Linked DNA regions of Sinorhizobium fredii. The protein of the gene in region 2 interacts with the protein of the main gene of each other region in a pairwise test. Links are inferred from orthologs where the notes say so. Each region holds a gene or a part of one and is shown on either strand. Other genes may lie near its edges.

Region 1 (7,413 bases), 1.3 Mb from region 2 along the record:
TCAGCGAGCCGTGATCCATCACCTGCAGCAGGATGTTGAAGAGATCCGGATGCGCCTTTTCGATCTCGTCGAGCAGCAGCACGCAGTGCGGATGCTGGTCGACGCCGTCGGTCAGCAGGCCGCCCTGGTCGAAACCGACATAGCCGGGAGGTGCGCCGAGCAGGCGCGAAACCGTGTGCCGCTCCATGTATTCCGACATATCGAAGCGCAGCAGCTCGACGCCGAGCGACGTCGCCAACTGTTTCGCCACTTCCGTCTTGCCGACGCCGGTCGGACCGGAGAACACATAGCAGCCGATCGGCTTGTTCGGTTCGCGCAGGCCGGCCCGGGCGAGCTTGATCGACGAGGCGAGCGCCTCGATCGCCAGATCCTGGCCGTAGACGACGGAACGAAGTTCCTTCTCAAGATTGGCGAGAACGGCTTCGTCGTCCTTCGAAACCGACTTCGGCGGGATGCGCGCCATAGTGGCCACTGTCGCCTCGATTTCCCTTTCGGTGATCAGCTTGCGGCGTTTGCTGACTGGCAGCAGCATTTGGGCCGCACCCGATTCGTCGATCACGTCGATCGCCTTGTCGGGCAGCTTGCGGTCATTGATGTAGCGGGCCGAAAGCTCGACCGCCGCCCTGATCGCCTCGTTCGAATATTTGAGGTGGTGATACTCCTCGAAATAGGGCTTCAGCCCCCGCATGATCTCGATCGCGTCGGCAACCGTCGGCTCGTTGACATCGATCTTCTGGAAACGGCGGACGAGCGCCCGATCCTTTTCGAAGAACTGGCGGTACTCTTTGTAGGTGGTCGAGCCGATGCAGCGGATCGAGCCGGAAGAGAGCGCCGGCTTCAAAAGGTTCGATGCGTCCATCGCACCGCCCGATGTCGCGCCCGCGCCGATCACCGTATGGATCTCGTCGATGAACAGGACCGCGCCGTGATATTCCTCGAGCTCCTTGACGACCTGCTTCAGGCGCTCTTCGAAATCGCCGCGATAGCGCGTGCCGGCGAGCAGCGTTCCCATGTCGAGCGCAAAGATCGTCGCGTCCTGAAGCGCCTCCGGCACCTGCTTCTCGACGATGCGCTTGGCAAGCCCCTCGGCGATCGCCGTCTTGCCGACGCCGGGATCGCCGACATAGAGCGGGTTGTTCTTGGACCTGCGGCAGAGCACTTGGATGGTTCGGTTCACCTCGGCGTGCCGGCCGATCAGCGGATCGATCTTTCCGGACTTGGCCTTTTCGTTCAGGTTGACGCAGTAGGCCGTCAGCGCATCCTGCTGCTTCTTCGGACCGGTCTCCTCGCTTTCGCGCGATGATTTCTGTTCCGAATCCTGATCCTCGGCGCCGCGCACCGGCCGCGATTCCGAGCTCCCGGGGCGCTTGCCGATGCCATGAGAGATGAAGTTCACCGCATCGTAGCGGGTCATCTCCTGCTCCTGCAGGAAATAGGCCGCATGGCTCTCGCGCTCGGCAAAGATCGCGACGAGCACATTGGCTCCCGTCACCTCTTCGCGGCCGGAGGATTGAACATGAATGACGGCCCGCTGGATGACGCGCTGGAAGCCGGCGGTGGGCTTGGAATCTTCATCGTAGCCGGTGATCAGATTGGACAATTCGTTGTCGACATAGTCCGTCACGGTCTTGCGAAGTGTTTCTAGATTTACATTGCACGCGCCCATCACGGCCGCCGCATCGGCATCATCGATCAATGCCAGCAGCAGGTGCTCGAGCGTCGCATATTCATGATGGCGCTCGTTGGCAAAAGTCAGTGCCTGATGCAGCGCCTTTTCGAGGCTGGGCGAAAAAGTTGGCACGTTAGGTCCTCATTTCTTTTCCATGACGCATTGCAAGGGATGCTGATGCTGCCTGGCGAAATCCATCACCTGCGTCACTTTGGTTTCGGCGACTTCGTAGGTAAAGACGCCGCATTCTCCAACGCCGTGGTTGTGGACATGAAGCATGATGATCGTCGCTTGTTCCCTGTCCTTCTGAAAAAAACGCTCCAGAATGTGGACGACGAACTCCATCGGCGTGTAATCGTCATTCAAAAGCAGAACGCGGTACAAACTCGGCTTCTTGGTCTTCGGCTTGGTGCGTGTGATAACGGACGTGCCACGACTGGGGCCGCCTCCGTCTCCATCGCTTCCCTGCTGCATCCGGACCGGCATGGCGATCATTCTGTTTCATTCCCTTGACGGCCGCAATCCACCAACGTGGCTGCGGCCTGCTTGCCTTTATCTAATGGTTCGTTCTTGGATTTTAAGACCGAACCAACGCACTGCAATCATATTCGCACGGCCAAGCACAAGATTGATCAATTTTCTTCGGCCGCTACAGTCGACGTTGAATCTCTGGCCAAGCTACCGAAGTAAGCCCGGAAACCCGATACCCCAAGAACGACAAGGCCGGCCGCGGCAACCGCGACCGGCCTTTTGGCAATGGCGATATTCTAATCGTCAGGCGGCGGCAGCTGCGGACTTCACGGATGCCGTTGCCTTGGCGACCGGTGCCTCATAGGGCTTGTAGGCGTCCTTGGCGAGATCGGCATACATCTCGCCGATCTTCGATGCTTCGGCGACGAAAGATTCATAGCTCGACTTCAGATAGTTCGTCTGCAGTTCGAAGGCAGCCTCGAGGCTCTTGGCGCCCGACAGCTTTTCAAGATGGGCAATGCCATCTTCGAAGGACTTCTTCGAGTAGTCTGCTGCTTCGGTTGCAATGGCCTGGAAGCCCTTGGTCATCGCAGAGTAGCTCTTTACAGCCACGTCGAGTGCTTCCTTGCTCTTCTTGTTTGCATCGTCGAAGTTGAACATCAAGTTTCTCCTTGTGGGCGGTGGGCAAGCGTCAGTCTAGGTGCACTGCACAAAAAGTCAAGTTCAGTGTGCGATGCAGTAAAACACAATTCTTGCAACGACTTGATGAAGATCCGGCGACATGCGGATAAATTATCTAAAAGTAAGACTTATAAGAAAAAACCGGCCCGATTGCTCAGGCCGGCACACTTTGAGACACGCGGCCGTCGACCGGCCATGCGACGTCCAGCTCAGAGATCGACGTCGAGGATCGCCATCGAGAAATTATAGGAGAGTTCGCCGTCTTCGTCGTCGCGGAATATGACTCCGAGAAATTCGTCGCCAAGATAAACCTCGGCGGATTCGTCCTTCCTGGGACGGGCCTTGACGACCATAGCCGGATTCAAGGTGCGCTTGAAATAGGCCTCAAGCTTGCGGATTTCTTCGGGCTTCAAATCTATTCTCCGTAGCCGATTGATTTGCCGCGCTTCTCGCATGCGGCGTTGCCAGGTGTAAACCCATCACGGCGCCGAGCCCCCATGAAGATGATTAACGACAGCCGTAACGCGTTGAATTGCCGCTCAGATTTTTCATTTCCGCGAACAAGGCGATGAACGCGGCCCTTCCTCCGCGTCAGATATCGAAGCTCGCCAGGATCTGGTCCATCTGCCGCGAGGGTTCGGAGCATCCGGCCTCGCCGACGACCCTGGCCGGAACGCCCGCTACCGTCGTCTTCGGCGGAACCGCCTTCAGCACGACCGATCCGGCCGCCACCCGCGAGCAATGGCCGATATGGATATTGCCGAGGATCTTCGCGCCGGCGCCGATCAGCACGCCGTCGCCGATCTTCGGGTGACGGTCGCTGCCCTCCTTGCCGGTGCCGCCAAGGGTGACGCCATGCAGGATCGACACATTGTCGCCAATCACCGCCGTTTCGCCGACGACAAGCCCCGTCGCGTGGTCGAGGAAGATGCCGCGCCCGACGCGTGCGGCCGGATTGATATCGGTCTGGAACACACTCGAGGAGCGGCTCTGGAGATAGAGCGCAAAATCCTTCCGCCCGCGGTCCCACAGCCAGTGGGCCAGCCGGTGCGTCTGGATGGCATGGAAGCCCTTGAAATAGAGCACGGGCTCGAGGAACCGCGTGCAGGCCGGATCGCGGTCGTAGACCGCCTGGATGTCGACCCGCAGGATCGCGCTCCATTCAGGCCAGTCCTCGAGCATCTCCAGAAAGGTCTGGTGAAGAAGGTTTGCCTGCAGGTCGGGGTGATCAAGCCGTTCGCAGATCCGGTAGATCACGCTCTCTTCCAGCGAATGCTGGTTGACCACAGTCGAATAGAGAAAGGCCGCAAGCATCGGATCCCGCTCGGCGGCGAGGCGCGCTTCTTCGCGCAGACTGTCCCAGATGGGGTCGACTGCCTTCAGCGGTTCCGTATGGCGAAGTTCGCTCTTGGCGACCATGGTCGCGCTCCTTCCTGGGTCAATCTGCCGGCTTGCGCTGCGACATATATAGGGCAATTCCCGACCAACATAAATGGCCCCGCACGTTTCGATCGGCGGTCATCTTTGACTAGGCGCGGCCGAGCTCGGCGAGAAACTCCAGGACCGCCTTCTTGAAGACGCGGTCGCCAACGGCCAGCATATGGTCGCGGCCCGGAATGTCCACGGCCATGGCATGCGGCATCAGGGCGGCAAGCTCCTGGGCGGAGCCCGCCACGTCGTCCTTCGTGCCGACCCCGACCAGAACGGGCACGTCGATGCGCCCGACATCCTCGGCGGAAAGCAGATCGCGCGAGGTCGATATGCAGGCGGCAAGCGCCTGGCGGTCGCTCTTCGTCTGGTCGGCAAAGGCGCGGAACATTCGGCCGCGTGTATGCGTCACATCTTCGAGCGATGGCGCAAGCAGCGCGTCGGCGATCGGGTCCCAGTCTCCCACTCCGGTCACCATGCCTATTCCCAAGCCGCCGAACACCAGCGAGCGGACGCGATGCGGGTGATGCAACGCCAGGAATGCGGAGATGCGCGCGCCCATCGAATAGCCCATGATATGCGCCTCTGGGATGCCGAGATGGGCCAGAAGCGCGGCCGCGTCGCCGGCCATCTGGTGCGGGTGGTACACGGAAGCGTCATAAGGCTTGCTGCTCGCCCCGTGACCGCGGTTGTCGAGTGCGACAACCCGGTAGCCAGCGTCGCCGAGCGTCTTCAGCCAGCCTGGGTATACCCAGTTGACATTGGCGCTCGAGGCGAACCCGTGAATGAGCAGCACAGGATCCCCCGACGGGTCGCCCTCGTCGAAATAGGCAATTTCCAAGCCGTCGTGGGTGAAGCGCGAGAAAGGCGGTGGGTTCAAATCCATGGTTTTCCCAGACATCATCTGTTTTCGCCGAAACTAGGCGGTAACCGAAGAGGCGAAAACCCCCGCCCGTCAAAAACCACAGGCGCGTCGTGATTGCTGCTACACATTTGCGCCAAAGCTCACTATGGTGCCGGCAAAAATATACAGACTTGCATTCAGCGGAGTACGACATGGCCGGCCACAGCATCCCCCATTTCCAGAATGACGGCGGGCACCGGGTTATCGAGATCGGCGTCAAGGAATTCATGTGCACCGGCGCATCCGTTCCCTTCGATCACCCCCATATCTTCATCGACATGGGCGACGACAACGAGAAGGTCTGCTCCTATTGCTCGACGCTCTATCGCTACAACGCGAGCCTGAAGGCGACAGAGACGATTCCGCCGGGCTGTCTCTTCGAGACCAAGGCGGCCTGACCTGCCCGCAGCCACCGGCGCGACATCGATGCAAAAGGCTGGTCCCGTCGCAATCGTCGGCGCTGGCATCGCCGGCCTGACAATGGCGCTGTGCCTTGCGCGGCAGGGCTTTGCTTCAGATATCTTCGAGCAGGCAGACGCACTGAACGAGGTGGGCGCCGGGCTGCAATTGTCACCGAACGCCTCGCGCATCTTAGTGAAACTCGGCTTGCTCCCTGCGCTCGAGGCGGTGTGGGGTGAACCGAAATCGATAGGGCTCGTCGACGGACACTCGCTGCGTCCGCTAGCAGACGTGCCAGCCGGTGCGGCAGCGCGCATCCGCTGGGCAGCACCCTACGGGGTCCTGCACCGCGCCAGCCTGCAGAAAATCCTCCTGGACGCAGTACAGTCGGAGCCGGCCTGCCGCCTGCATCTTGGCAAGCGCATCAAGGGCGATCCGGTGGCGGCGGCTGCCGCGGCAACGGGACGCCGCCCATCAATCGTCATCGGCGCCGACGGCATCTGGTCGGAGGCGAGAGCCGCTATTCCGGCCGCCGGCGCCGCCCGGTTCTCCGGCAATGTCGCTTGGCGGCTGTTGCTGCCGAACACAGAAGAGACGGGCTGCCTTTCGGCGGATCGCGTCACGGCCTTCCTTGGGCCGGAGGCTCATCTGGTCGCCTACCCGCTTCGCGAAATCGACGGCTTCAATCTGGTTGCGGTCGTCGGCGGCACGCCGGCCGAGGGGGCCTGGACGGGTCAGGAATCACCGGAGCGACGACGCGAATTCACGGCCGCTTTCGAAGCATGGCACCCCGATCTGCGATCGTTGATCGAAGGTTCCGGCTCGGCCACCTATTGGCCCTTGTGCACCGTCGAGGAAGGCGCCTGGCACAACAGGCGGGACATCGTGCTGATCGGCGACGCCGCCCATGCGATGACGCCCTTTGCGGCCCAGGGTGCTGCGATGGCGATAGAGGACGCCAGTGAACTGGCGCTTTGTCTTGCCGAGTGCCCCGACGCTCCGGCCGCCTTCGCGCGTTACGAGCAGGCGCGCCGGGCACGGATCGCCCGGGTCCGCAAGCGTGCCGCCTTCAACCGCTTTGCCTATCACGCCCGCGGGCCGGTCAGGGTCGCGCGAAACCTGGTCCTCGCGCTGAAGGGCCCGGAAGCGCTCGCAGCCGATCTCGACTGGCTCTATGGATATGGCGCCTCGGAACGCGAGAAGGCCTGACCGGCAGGCAGCAAATCCCTGCCGCCTGCCCCGGTCACTCGGATGGCCCGATCAGGCGGCATTGGCCGCCGCGAGACCTGCCTCGATGTCGCGGCGCAGGTCGGCAACATCTTCCAGACCGATCTGCAGCCGGATGACGGGCCCTCCTGATGGGCCCTTCGCGATCTTGCGATCGGAAAGGTTCGCATGCAATGCGAGGCTCTCGAAGCCGCCCCAGGAATAGCCGAGGCCGAAGAACGAGAGCGCATCGAGGAAGGCATGCGCCTTCGCCTTGCTTGTTTCGGGTTCGGCCTTCAGGACAAATGAGAAGATGCCGCTCGCCCCGCCAAAGTCGCGCTTCCAGAGCTCGTGCCCGGGAAAGCTCGGCAGCGCCGGATGCAGCACCCTCTCCACCTCGTCCCGACCCTCGAGCCAGGTGGCAATCGCCAGAGCGCTGTCCTGGTGGCGCTCCAGGCGAATGCCCATGGTGCGAAGGCCGCGCAGAATCTGATAGCTGTCGTCCGGTGAGACGCAGACGCCGAGCGTCACCATCGCCTCGGTCAGGGCCGGCCAATGGGCAGCATTGGCCGAAACGGTTCCGAGCAGCACGTCGGAGTGCCCGGAGGGATATTTCGTCGCCGCGTGGATGGAAACGTCGACGCCATGGTCGAGG
Region 2 (7,496 bases):
GAGTTGCCGCGTCCTTTACAGGCTCGGACGGCAATATGCAATTGACTGCCGGGAGACCGATCCTGCTTATGGCGGAATGGCCATGCACAATTCCATAGACCACCCTGCTCTCGCTCTCGTCCGTCTGCCGCACGCGCGAGACCTCGACCTGCCTGCCTATGAGACGGCCGGGGCCGCGGGCATGGACCTGCGAGCCGCCGTGCCCGCTGATCAGCCGATGACGATTCCGCCCGGCGCTCGCGCGCTGGTGCCCACGGGCTTCATCTTCGAGATCCCCGCCGGCCACGAGGGCCAGGTGCGACCGCGCTCCGGACTTGCCTTCAAGCACGGCATCACTTGCCTCAACACGCCGGGCACGATCGACAGCGACTATCGCGGCGAAGTGAAGGTGCTGCTCATCAATCTCGGCGAGACGGATTTCATCGTCGAGCGCGGCATCCGCATCGCCCAGATGGTGATCGCCCCGGTGATCCAGGTGGCGATCCGCGAGGCAGACGGCGCCGCGCCGACCGAGCGCGGCGCCGGCGGTTTCGGCTCGACGGGAGCTAACTGATGCATGTCCGCCAAAAGTGTGCAGCGGTTTTGGGATAACGACATGCATAAACAAGAATCTATAGCGGCGGCAGGCGCCGCTTGACCGGCGTCGACTTAACGATCGAGGTGTTGGTCTGCGCCTTTTCGGCGATGCGATCGAGGATCGTGTCGAGCTCGCCCATGTCACGGACGAGCATCTTGGCGATGAAGCAATCGTCACCGGTGATCTTGTCGCATTCGACGATTTCCGGTGTCTCCTGGATCAGCTTTTCGACGATGTGCAGCATGCCCGGCATCGGCCGGACGCGGACCACCGCCTGCAGCGGATAGCCGAGCCGCGCCGGGTTGACGGAGACGGTAAAGCCGTTGATCACGCCACGCTCCTCTAGCTTGCGCAGCCTCTCGGCAGCGCTCGGCGAGGAGAGCCCCGCTTCCAGCGCGAGTTCCTTCAGCGACACGCGGGCGTTCGCGGCGAGAATTTCCAGGATACGACGGTCAAGTTCGTCCAGCATCGGCAACTCCGTAAGTCAACTTGGGAAGTTCCCCTTACACAATTAGGCATTCTCTCACAATCTCCTTCGTCAATCCCTATATTCGCATCAGCAGACTCATTACTCTGGCGGTCAAGTCATCAGTGGAGCGAGAGCGATGAACAAGGATTTGCGGCGCGGAAGCGCGGAAATGACGGCGGCAATGCTGATATCGGGAACTATCGGCTGGTTCGTACTGATGTCGGGACAGCCGGTCGCCGGCGTCGTCTTCTGGCGCTGCGTCTTCGGGGCCGTGACGCTCGCAATCCTTGCCGCAGCCCTCGGCCTCATCGATCTCAGGCACTTGCGTCCGAAGGTCGTCGGGCTTTCCGTGCTCGGCGGTGTGGCGATCGTCATCAACTGGCTGCTGCTTTTCGAAGCCTATTCGCACGCCTCGATCTCGATTGCGACGATGGTCTACAACACGCAGCCCTTCATGCTGCTCGGGCTCGGGGCGCTTTTCCTCGGCGAGAAGATCACCCCAACCAAGCTGTTCTGGCTCTCGGTCGCCTTCATCGGCATGCTGGCGATCGTCTCCGCAAAGCCGGCGGGCGGAGCCGGAACCGGTCATTATCTCGCAGGGATCGCCCTCTCGCTCGGCGCCGCCTTCTTCTACGCCATTGCGGCGATCGTCACCAAGCTGCTCAAGGGCACGCCGCCGCAGCTTATCGCGCTGATCCAGGTCTTGACCGGCGCGGCGATGCTCGCCCCCTTTGCCATGACGGCGCCGCTGCCGCAGAGCGCAATCCAGTGGACCTTGCTGATCACCATCGGCGTCGTCCACACCGGCATCATGTACATCCTGCTCTATGGCGCGATCCAGCGGCTGCCGACCCATGTGACGGGCGCGCTTTCTTTCATCTACCCTATCGCCGCAATCCTGGTCGACCGCATTGCCTTCGGGCACCAATTGCAGCCCGTGCAGATCCTGGGATCGGCCGCGATCCTGCTGGCAGCGGCCGGCAGCAATCTCGGCTGGACGCTTCGTTCGGCCCCACGTATCAAGCAGCACGCCGAACGGAGCGCCTGATGATCACCTGCTATTTGAAATACGTCATCGATCCTTACAAGCTCAAGGAATTCGAGCATTACGCCAAGCTCTGGATTCCGCTGGTGAACCGGCTCGGCGGCAGCCATCACGGCTATTTCATGCCGCATGAGGGCGCCAACAATATTGCGCTCGCGCTCTTCAGCTTTCCCTCGCTCGCAGCCTACGAGACCTATCGCGAGCAGATGGCCGCCTATCCTGAATGCCAAGCGGCCTTCGCCTATGCCGAGGAGACGCGCTGCATTCTAAGCTACGAGCGCAGCTTCATGCGTCCAGTGTTTGAATGAGCTCGCTTGACGCCGCGGCTCCATCGCGCTCGATGCACTCCGCTACGAGCGCTTGTAGGCGCCACAAATTGCGATCTCGAATGCCCCTGGCTTCAAGATGCGTTACCGTGTTGAGGAGATACTCCGCGCCCGAGCCGACATGGCCGCAGGCGCGCGCCAGGACTTCGGCGACGGCCTCGAGAGGAAGGCTTCCGGTATAGAATGACGAAGCGCGGTTCATGACGAAACCCAGAGCGGGAACGGATCCCTGCCCCGTCTCGACCTTGATCCAGCGGGGCATGCTGTTGGGCGGCTTATAGGTGAACTCACGCCGGAACAGCCTTCCGAGCTGGCCTTCGAGGTCGTCGTTCGGCAGTTCGTAGAGAACGCCGCGGCACTGCCCGCCGCGGTCGAGGGCCATCATCAGACCCGGCTCATCGGGTGTGCCCCGAAAGCGAAGCATCCGCAAGCAGAACGAACGATGCCAGCCCCGGGCGATGCCGATCTCTTCCCTGACATGCTCGATCTCCGGCCTCCAGATCAGTGATCCATAGGCGAAGAGCAAGGTTGGCAAGCCCGGAGCCGGATGGCACTTCATTATCCGCGCCACCCAGTGGTCATAGTCCGCATCTGTGTGCAGTTGCGCTCCGGATCCCGGACCGCCGTCCGCAATCGCTCTGTGGACCTGCGCAACATGGGCCGCGGTCAAGCTGAAGGATGTTGATCTGCCGGACATGGTCAAAATCTCCGCCGAAGAGGATCGCGCAACGGTCCCCCGGGTGCAAGCTGGCCTTTCACGGGTGACCTCGCCTACCGGCGCGCCTCGGCAGCCATGCTGACGGCGAGGCTGGCGAGCACGGTGCTCATCATCCAGCGCTGCACCAGCATGAAGAGGGGCCGGCCTGCGAGGAAGGCGGCGATCGACCCGGCGGTCACGGCGATCAGCACATTGACGCTGACGCTGATTGCGATCTGCAGGCTGCCGAAAACGAGCGACTGCAGGAGCACGCTTCCGGATTCCGGTCGGATGAACTGCGGCAGCAGCGAAAGGTAGAGCGCCGCCACCTTCGGATTGAGCAGGCTGGTGACGAGGCCCATGACGAAGAGCTTGCGCGGTCCGTCCTGCGGCAGGTCGCGGACCTGGAACGGCGAGCGACCGCCGGGCTTCACGGCCTGCCAGGCGAGGAAGAGGAGATAGAGTGCGCCGGCGAAGCACAGCACGTTGTGGGCGAAGGGAACCGCGAGCAACAGGGCGGTGATGCCGAGCGCGGCGAAGACCATGTAGAAGACGAAGCCGAGTGCCACGCCGCCGAGCGAGACAAGGCCGGCGCCCGGGCCTTGGCAGATCGAACGGGAGATCAGGTAGATCATGTTCGGTCCCGGCGTCAGTACCATGCCGAGCGCAATCAGCGCGAAGCCGATGAGATTGTGAGTTTCGGGCAAGGCCGTTCCCCTTCCGCAGTTTTTCCGGAACGTGCACGGCTCAACGAGTCGCTAGCAACGCCGTTCTTGTCACCGGGTCAATTTTTGCGAGCGATGGTGCGGCGTTCTCAAGCGGAACTTTCCACGCCGTGCTATCCACCGACCGGAAAAACATGCTCCAACCGGCGGGTTTGCTATCGCTTTTTCCTTCGCCTGCCCGCATCCGGCGCTTTCCCGCTCTGGAATGGACCGTTGATTGTTCCTATTCTCATGACAACCATCTTGAGCAACGGGAGAAGTACAATGCCAGAAGCGCGCAAGCCCGGCCGCGGCCGCGTCTTTTCATCAATCACCGAAACGATCGGCGACACTCCCATCGTGCGGCTGGACAGGCTCGCCAGCGAAAAGGGCGTGAAGGCGAACCTGCTTGCCAAGCTCGAGTTCTTCAATCCGATCGCCTCGGTCAAGGACCGCATCGGCGTCGCGATGATCGAAGCGCTTGAGGCGGAGGGCAAGATCGAGCCCGGCCGGACGACGCTGATCGAGCCGACATCGGGCAATACCGGCATAGCGCTTGCCTTCGTGGCCGCCGCTAAAGGCTACAGGCTGATCCTCACCATGCCCGAAACGATGTCGGTCGAGCGGCGCAAGATGCTGTCGCTGCTCGGCGCCGAATTGGTGCTGACCGAAGGGGCAAAGGGCATGAAGGGCGCCATCGCCAAGGCGCAGGAACTCACCGAGACGCTGCCCGACGCCATCATCCCGCAACAGTTCGAAAACCCGGCCAATCCGGAAATCCATCGCAGGACGACCGCCGAGGAAATCTGGAACGACACCGAAGGCAGCGTCGATATCCTTGTTTCCGGCATCGGCACCGGCGGCACGATCACCGGCGCCGGTCAAGTGCTGAAGGCGCGCAAGCCGTCGGTCAAGGTGATTGCCGTCGAGCCCGAGGAGTCGCCGGTTCTCTCGGGCGGCACGCCGGGACCGCACAAGATCCAGGGCATCGGCGCTGGCTTCGCGCCGCCGATCCTCGACACCTCGATCTATGACGAGGTCGTCACCGTGAATGCGGGCGAAGCGGTCGAAGTGGCACGGCTCGTCGCCACGCTCGAAGGCGTGCCGGTCGGTATCTCCTCCGGCGCCGCGCTCCAGGCGGCGATCGAAGTCGGCCGGCGCGAGGAGAATGCCGGCAAGATGATCGTGGTGATCATTCCGTCCTTTGCGGAGCGTTATCTTTCGACGGTGCTTTTCGAGGGGCTGGGCGGGTAGAGGCGCGGGCACTGCGGAGCGGGATGAGAGGAGGTGCTCGGTTTTCCGCCCACCGCGCTCGATCCCTTCGCTGTTCAGCGACACGACGATCTCGTGCCAATCGCTGGGCTTGTTCATGAGGTCGGCCTTGGTCGAAGCCGCTTTCGCATTCTCCGCACCTCCCTCATCGATCTCATCTTCGAGGCGAACTCGGCGATGAAAGGTTCATCCCGCCGTCCCTGATCGCGATCGCCTGAAAGGGGGCGCGGACGCTGTAGTGCAGCACGCTTCGCCGTTTCGTGGCGCTATTTCGCAATTCCGGGGCAAAGGCTTTGAAAAATTTCGAGCCTCTCGGCGTAGGAGGCAAGCGAAAGGTTTGGGAGAAAAGCCTCGTCACCGTCGCGGCGGATGAGATAGTCCGTCTCCGACAGCAGCCCTTTCTTGATCATTTCAGGAGACTGCCTGGCGGAGCCGTGAAAGGAATAGCTGGAGCCATGCATGTCCGTCCAGGTGCGCTCGACGCAATTGCCGGTGACGCGGTCAGCGAGCTTCGTCGTCGCGATCACGTCTCCAATGCAGCGCAACGAGTCATCGCGGAGATATTCGACGCAGAAGACTTTCGCGTCCTGCGGCGTGTGCTTCAGGCGGATCACAGCGTTTGCCGTTCCAATTCCCTCCTTCGAAACGATCGTCATCGTCATGCCGATTCTCGCCCCATAGGAGAGCTTGCTTGGGTTCTCGGACACTGCCGACCCCACGGCCGGTCCAAGGAGAATGCCTGCCACAAGGGCGAGCGGCATAACGAAACCGTTTGGTTGGAAGGTGCCGTTGAAGGGGAACACGATAGCGGGCCTTGAGAGATGGACTTGGATTTGTGCAACTGGGCCAGGCGAGCGCTACGCCGCTACCGGCAGGCGCTCGCCGGCGACGCGATAGGAGATCGCTTCGGCGAGATGGATCCGTCCGACGGTCGGTGCTTCGTCGAGATCGGCGAGCGTGCGGGCCACCTTCAGTACACGGTGATAGCCGCGCGCCGAGAACTTCATCTTTTCCGCGGCGTCCCTGAGGAGCTGCAGCCCCGCCGAGTCGGGTTCGGCGATTCTCTCGATCATCGCCGTCGATGCCCGGGCATTGCTCGTCAATTCCGGATGGCCGAGGGCGGCGAGGCGACCCCGCTGCAACTCGCGGGCGCGGGCGACGCGGCGCGCGACGACGGCGCTTGCCTCCGCCGTGCCGGGGCGGATGAGGTCGGCGGCACTGACGGCGGGCACGTCGATGCGGATATCGATGCGGTCCATCAGCGGACCGGAAATCCGAGCCTGGTAATCGGCCATGCAGCGCGGGCCGCGGGCGCAGCTGCGGCCCGGCTCGCCGGCCATGCCGCAGCGGCAGGGGTTCATCGCGGCGACGAGCTGGATCGCCGCCGGGTAGCTCACACGGTGATTGGCGCGCGCAATGACGCATTCGGCGGTTTCGAGCGGCTGGCGCAGCGCATCGAGCACCTGCGGGGGAAACTCCGGAAACTCGTCGAGAAACAGGACGCCATGATGGGCGAGCGACGCCTCCCCGGGTTTTGCCCGCAAACCGCCGCCGATCAGCGCCGCCATGGTGGCGGAATGGTGCGGCGCACGGAACGGCCGGCGGTCGGAGAGCTTGCCGCCCGCCAATTGCCCGGCGATCGAATGGATCATCGACACTTCGAGCAGTTCGGCTGGGGAGAGCGGCGGCAGGATGGACGGCAGACGCGACGCCAGCATCGACTTGCCGGAACCGGGAGGGCCTACCATCAGGAGATTGTGATTGCCGGCGGCCGCGACCTCCAGCGCCCGTTTGGCGCTTTCCTGGCCCTTGATGTCGGCGAGATCGGGAAGATCGGCGGCGGCCGCCCGGACCGCCGGTTCGGGGCGGGAGAGCACCTGCGTGCCGCGGAAATGATTGGCGATGGCAATCAGGCTGCGCGGCGCCAGGATATTGATCTCGGCGCCGGCCCAGGCCGCTTCAGCGCCGCTTTGGGCTGGGCAGATCAGCCCCTTGCCGAGTCCATTGGCCCCGATCGCCGCCGGCAGCGCGCCGGCAACTGGAGCGATCGTGCCGTCGAGATTAAGCTCGCCGATGACCACAAAGCCGGAAAGTGCATCCGCTGGGATGGCGCCGAGCGCCGCCATCAGGCCGAGCGCGATGGCGAGGTCGAAATGGCTGCCTTCCTTGGGCAGGTCGGCCGGCGCCAGATTGACGGTGACCCGCTTGGCCGGCAGCGCCAGGCCCGAGGCGTGCAGCGCCGCCTGGACGCGTTCGCGGCTTTCGGCAACGGCCTTGTCCGGCAGCCCGACGATCTGCATGCCGACCTTGCCAGGAGCCACCATTACCTGGACGTCGACCGGAACGCCCTCGATACCCTGAAACGCAACCGTGCTGACGCGCGCGACCATGATGCCCCCATTGCTC

The links.
Region 1: the proteins of cysK (region 2) and cysE interact in binary tests that used the Escherichia coli proteins (3 or more experiments, as listed by UniProt). The link is inferred for Sinorhizobium fredii from one-to-one orthologs.

The regions. Positions count from the first base shown.
Region 1 is NZ_CP024307.1:1,609,929-1,617,341, reverse strand. Bases 2,327-5,124 are described here. They hold cysE (serine O-acetyltransferase), read right to left. Parts: upstream 4,241-5,124; coding sequence 3,413-4,240; downstream 2,327-3,412. Other genes in these bases: NXT3_RS07865 (alpha/beta fold hydrolase), read right to left, coding at 4,350-5,124; NXT3_RS07875 (DUF3126 family protein), read right to left, coding at 3,031-3,234; NXT3_RS07880 (phasin family protein), read right to left, coding at 2,444-2,800. Outside these bases: ATP-dependent Clp protease ATP-binding subunit ClpA, read right to left, coding at 1-1,801; ATP-dependent Clp protease adapter ClpS, read right to left, coding at 1,811-2,164; more of NXT3_RS07865, read right to left, coding at 5,125-5,135; NXT3_RS07860 (zinc-finger domain-containing protein), read left to right, coding at 5,306-5,551; NXT3_RS07855 (FAD-dependent monooxygenase), read left to right, coding at 5,580-6,761; NXT3_RS07850 (cystathionine beta-lyase), read right to left, coding at 6,813-7,413.
Region 2 is NZ_CP024307.1:340,227-347,722, reverse strand. What follows is about bases 3,207-6,087. They hold cysK (cysteine synthase A), read left to right. Parts: upstream 3,207-4,103; coding sequence 4,104-5,072; downstream 5,073-6,087. Other genes in these bases: NXT3_RS01660 (YifB family Mg chelatase-like AAA ATPase), read right to left, coding at 5,948-6,087; NXT3_RS01665 (hypothetical protein), read right to left, coding at 5,357-5,797; NXT3_RS01680 (LysE family translocator), read right to left, coding at 3,207-3,821. Also shown: dut (dUTP diphosphatase), read left to right, coding at 77-553; NXT3_RS01700 (Lrp/AsnC family transcriptional regulator), read right to left, coding at 612-1,046; NXT3_RS01695 (DMT family transporter), read left to right, coding at 1,183-2,094; NXT3_RS01690 (NIPSNAP family protein), read left to right, coding at 2,094-2,399; NXT3_RS01685 (gamma-glutamylcyclotransferase), read right to left, coding at 2,377-3,114; more of NXT3_RS01680, read right to left, coding at 3,189-3,206; more of NXT3_RS01660, read right to left, coding at 6,088-7,480.